One region of the Brevibacillus sp. HB1.1 genome, then DNA from elsewhere that is predicted to be linked to it. Evidence: predicted binding sites of a transcription regulator. Region 1 holds the regulator's gene; the other holds the start of a gene.
The links. Region 1 encodes Rex, which represses fermentation and respiration genes when NADH is low (regulators of the CRP and FNR family bind a similar motif). Its sites were predicted from a motif close to TTGTGAAATATTTCACAA; they were not measured.
Positions count from the first base shown of each region.

Region 2: a site for Rex is predicted at 1,488-1,505, ahead of HPY27_RS16590 (cytochrome ubiquinol oxidase subunit I). Genes of this name have one in related genera too.

Region 1 is NZ_JABMIV010000002.1:613,352-615,558, forward strand. It holds gene HPY27_RS07700 (amidohydrolase) at 1-680, opposite strand, end outside; gene HPY27_RS07705 (redox-sensing transcriptional repressor Rex) at 697-1,320, opposite strand; gene HPY27_RS07710 (ComEC/Rec2 family competence protein) at 1,336-2,207, opposite strand, start outside.
Region 2 is NZ_JABMIV010000006.1:20,863-23,069, forward strand. It holds gene HPY27_RS16590 (cytochrome ubiquinol oxidase subunit I) at 1-1,384, opposite strand, end outside; gene HPY27_RS16595 (hypothetical protein) at 1,854-2,207, opposite strand, start outside.

The DNA.
Region 1 (2,207 bases):
TCGTTTTGACCGACTTCCCAAGCAGTTTCAGACATATGGATATGAAGCGGCAAGGAAAGCTCATCGGCTTTTTCGATAATTTGGGTAATAAATTCTGGCGAGCACGTGTACGGCGCATGCGGTGCCATCATGACGGTAATACGCCCGTCTGCCTGATTATGCCATTCTTTTGCAAAAAGAGTTGCGTCTTTCAGCTTTGTTTGACGTTCTTCTTCGGAGCACAGACCAATCATCCCTCTGCAAAGGCGAGCGCGCATTCCAGCAGTATCGACTTCCTTCGCCACGACATCCATATGATCATACATATCCACAAACGTAGTGGTACCGGTACGAATCATCTCGATTAGCGACAGCTGGGTTCCCCATTTTACTGTGTCTCCCGTGAATTGCGCCTCCAATGGCCACATTTTGTCTTCAAGCCATTGTTGCAGCGGCAAATCATCTGCATAACCGCGTAGGAGGGACATACCAGCATGTCCATGCGTGTTGATTAAGCCAGGCAGTATGTAATCACCTTTTTGATCGATGACTTCATCGTATCCCGCTTCCGACAGGTCCTCAGGAGTTGGGCCCACATACGTAATCTTGTTGCCTTCGAATGCTACGGCACCATCGTAAATGACTTCATTCGTATCGTTAACGGTAATGACTGTTGCGTGAATGAGGATCGTCTTTTTCATAGTATACACTCCATTCTTACGTCAAATAGTAGGCCAAGCTTTGCAGGTTGGACGTCACATCCGCATAGTGAATGCGAACATCTTTTCCTGCGCGAATCGTCGTAGGGGCAAAATTCAAGATCCCCCTGATACCCGCTTGAGTCAACTGATCACATACGGATTGCGCTGCAGGTGCCGGTACCGTAATAATCGCCAGCTTGATTTGCTTGTCGACGACTGTTTCTTCCAGCTCTGATAAAGGCTGAATGGGTATACCTGCGACTTTTTTGCCCTGCTTCTCTGGATTATTGTCAAAGATGGCCGCAATCCGCATGTTATCTTTCAAATAAGCGTTGTAGTTACTAATGGCATGGCCCAAATGCCCAGCTCCGACCAAAGCGACACGGATTTCATCCGTTAGCTTCAGAATTTCACGGATTTTTTCCACCAGATAATCGACATCATAGCCGATTCCCTTTTTTCCAAAATCACCAAAAGCTGCAAGATCCTTTCTGATTTGGGCAGGATTCACATCAAGATTCTTGCCCATCTGTTGGGAGGAAACGGTGGTCACCTCAACTTGCTGCAAATAGCTAAGGTAACGCAGATAAATCGGCAAACGACGGACGACCGCTTCTGAAATCTTTTCGTGTTTTGCCACGTTCGGTCTTCCCCCCTAATTCTTTTGCTTCAAAATCCGATATTCTTTTCCATTCGATAAAATGGTAATGGAACCGTCGTCGCTGGTAACGTATGTCTCGGCCCATGACTCACCCAAGCGCTCCATGACTTCCGTCTGACCGTCTTTCATTTGATCCCGTGATCGGCCTGTCTGAATAATGGCGACCTGTGGATCGACTTGCGTCAGAAACGGTTGCGAAGAGCCTTGATTGCTCCCCTGACCTGCTACCTTTAGCACTTCCGCCTTCAGTCTGTCATTCTTCCGTTCCAACAGTCGCTCTTCTGCTTTTTCATTCACGGCGCTCATAAATAAAAATCGCAATTGACCGTGCGTCAATCGAAAAACGAGAGAATTGTTCTGAGGCGATAAAAATAACGGTTCATCCGGGAGCAAAACTTCCATGGAGATTTCTTGGTCAAGAGTGAGTACTTGTCCTTGCTCTGCTTCCATCTGTTTTTGGTTGGAGCGAAGCAGCGCGACATGGCGAAGCGATGATGCGATCAGCTTGGGCAAAATGACGGCATCTACAAGCACTTGCTGGCTCAATGAAGCGTAGCCTCCCATATGCTCAGGCTGGTCGTTCGTCAACAGGACATAGTCGAGCCGTGTGATCTTGAGCTCTGCCAAGCGTGCCGAGAGAACGGGCCAATCATCTGCCGTACCCGTATCAATCAGCATCGTTTTGCCGCCTGGCATTCTCAAAAGTGTACTCTCACCATGCGGAAGTGCCAAGTAGGTGATAATGAGACCCGAAAATTCCTGCTCTGTCTCTGTTTCAAACGGGTCATCTATCTTCACTGCTGCTTCTTGCAAATACAAATGGCTATCAATCGAGCATGCGCAAAGGAAAATCGCACTAAGAACTA
Region 2 (2,207 bases), on a different contig from region 1:
CAAATGGATCCTGAAGCTGTAAATCCTCTACTTCCTCATGACTATCCATATCCGGTCCTTTTTTCGCCACACGAGCAAACAGATAAGCCAAGAGGCAAAGCAGGATTAGATAAATTGTCGTGAAGGCGATAAGAGAGAACCATACCGCTCCTGTACTAATGCTTGGCGAAACCGAATCTTCAACACGCAGTAGCCCGAATACCGTCCAGGGCTGACGACCTACCTCCGTCATGATCCACCCAGCTGAGTTTGCGATGAATGGTAGTGAAATACCCGCAATCATCAACTGCATGAACCGCTTGTTTGGCTGTTCCAGCTTTTTGCGGAAAGTGAGGTATGCCCCGTATAAAGCCAGCAAAATCATTGCACTACCGCCCGCTACCATGATGCGGAAGCTCCAGAAAGTCGTCCGAACTGGTGGAATGTAGTTTCCTGGACCGTAGGTTTTCTCATACTCTGCCTGCAATTCCAACATGCCCGGTACAGAACCTGAAAGTGAGTTGTACGTCAGGACGCTAAGCAAGTAAGGAATTTTTATTTCAAAACCGTTTTCTTGTTTTTCTGGATCAATCGTTGCAAAAACCGTCCAAGGAGCTGGGTCTGAGCTTGTTTCCCACAGCCCTTCACTCGCTGCCATTTTCATCGGTTGGGTAGCAACCAAATACTGTGCCTGACCATGACCGAATTGAGCAATAGCAAGTGAGGAGATCAATGCTACCACGATCGAAATTTTGAAAGATTGCACAAAGAATGTAACGTCTTGTTTTTTCAACAGCTTCCAAGCACTGATACCTGCTACCAAGAAGGCACCTGTCGCAAATGCCGCAAAAATGGTATGCGGGAATTCATATAGTAATTGTCCATTGGTAAGGAGCGCGAAGAAATCGACCATCTCTGCACGTCCGTTATTGATAGCGAAGCCGACTGGCTGCTGCATGAACGAGTTGGCTGCCAGAATCCACAGAGCCGAAAGAATCGTTCCGATGGATACGAGCCAAATACATGCGAGATGCACACCTTTGGACAAACGATCCCAACCAAACACCCATAGTCCAATAAAAGTCGATTCGAGGAAGAATGCTAAGAGGGCCTCAATCGCTAGCGGTGTCCCAAATACATCACCGACGAATCGTGAGAAATCAGACCAGTTCATCCCAAATTGGAACTCCTGCATAATCCCTGTCACGATCCCGACAGCAAAATTTATGAGCAAAAAGGTTCCCCAAAACTTGGCCATTTTTTTGTACAAGTCATTCTTTTTTACCACATACATCGTTTCCATAATGGCTACTAATAATGACAGCCCGATGGAAATCGGCACAAAAACAAAGTGAAAGATAGTTGTTATCGCAAATTGAAGTCGTCCCAAATCCACTATATCCATGTACAAGATCCCTTTCTATTCGCGCTTTGGCCTTTATGTACCGGAATTATACCAGTGGGGAAACCAGCATTTATGGCGACTTTGTGAAAAAAATCACAAATATATGTGAAAAAATTCACAATTGATTCTCTCTCTTGTAACCCCCTTTTCGCATTCATCTTCGTGAGAGAGTTCTTTGTTTTGTTTTACCCTGTATATTTCCGGTCATGTATAATTGTAGCAGGACTTTTGACCCTAGAGGGTGTCCGATTCGTTACATGATTTTTAACAGTCTGTGACTGTTTCGGATTTTCCCTTGATTTGAGCTAGACTTATGCGCCTCTACTTATTTCATTTAATGTGTAATTTATTCATTTTCTTTTAAAATATCTCAGCAGTTATCGTACGTAGAAAAAATGGACCCTTTTACGGGCCCATCTTTCCCCTATTCAGTTAACAAAGCACCAAGAGAAATTGTGCTAACAACCGCTTATTTTTGGGCGGATTTCGTTGACAAGGATTCGATTATGTTGCCGATGGTCGCAGCATCAAAGCCCTTCTCTGCCATCTGGTACAACTCGTACGTGAATCCTTCATGCTCCCAAATCACGATTCCGTTGGCGAAAAACACCTTTTTCCCGGCAATGGTTTCGATCTTGACACCCTCTGTCGTGCTGATGCCATTTTCGCCACCGTTTGAAATCATCAAGGAAATAAACTCCTTCTCTTTTTCATACTGAATTTCTACCATACCCTCGCCATGAACGACCGTGTTTTTATAGGAATAATGCTCTGACAACCATGTCGGTGAGGGAAAGTCCATTTTGCTGGCTTCACGTGCTTC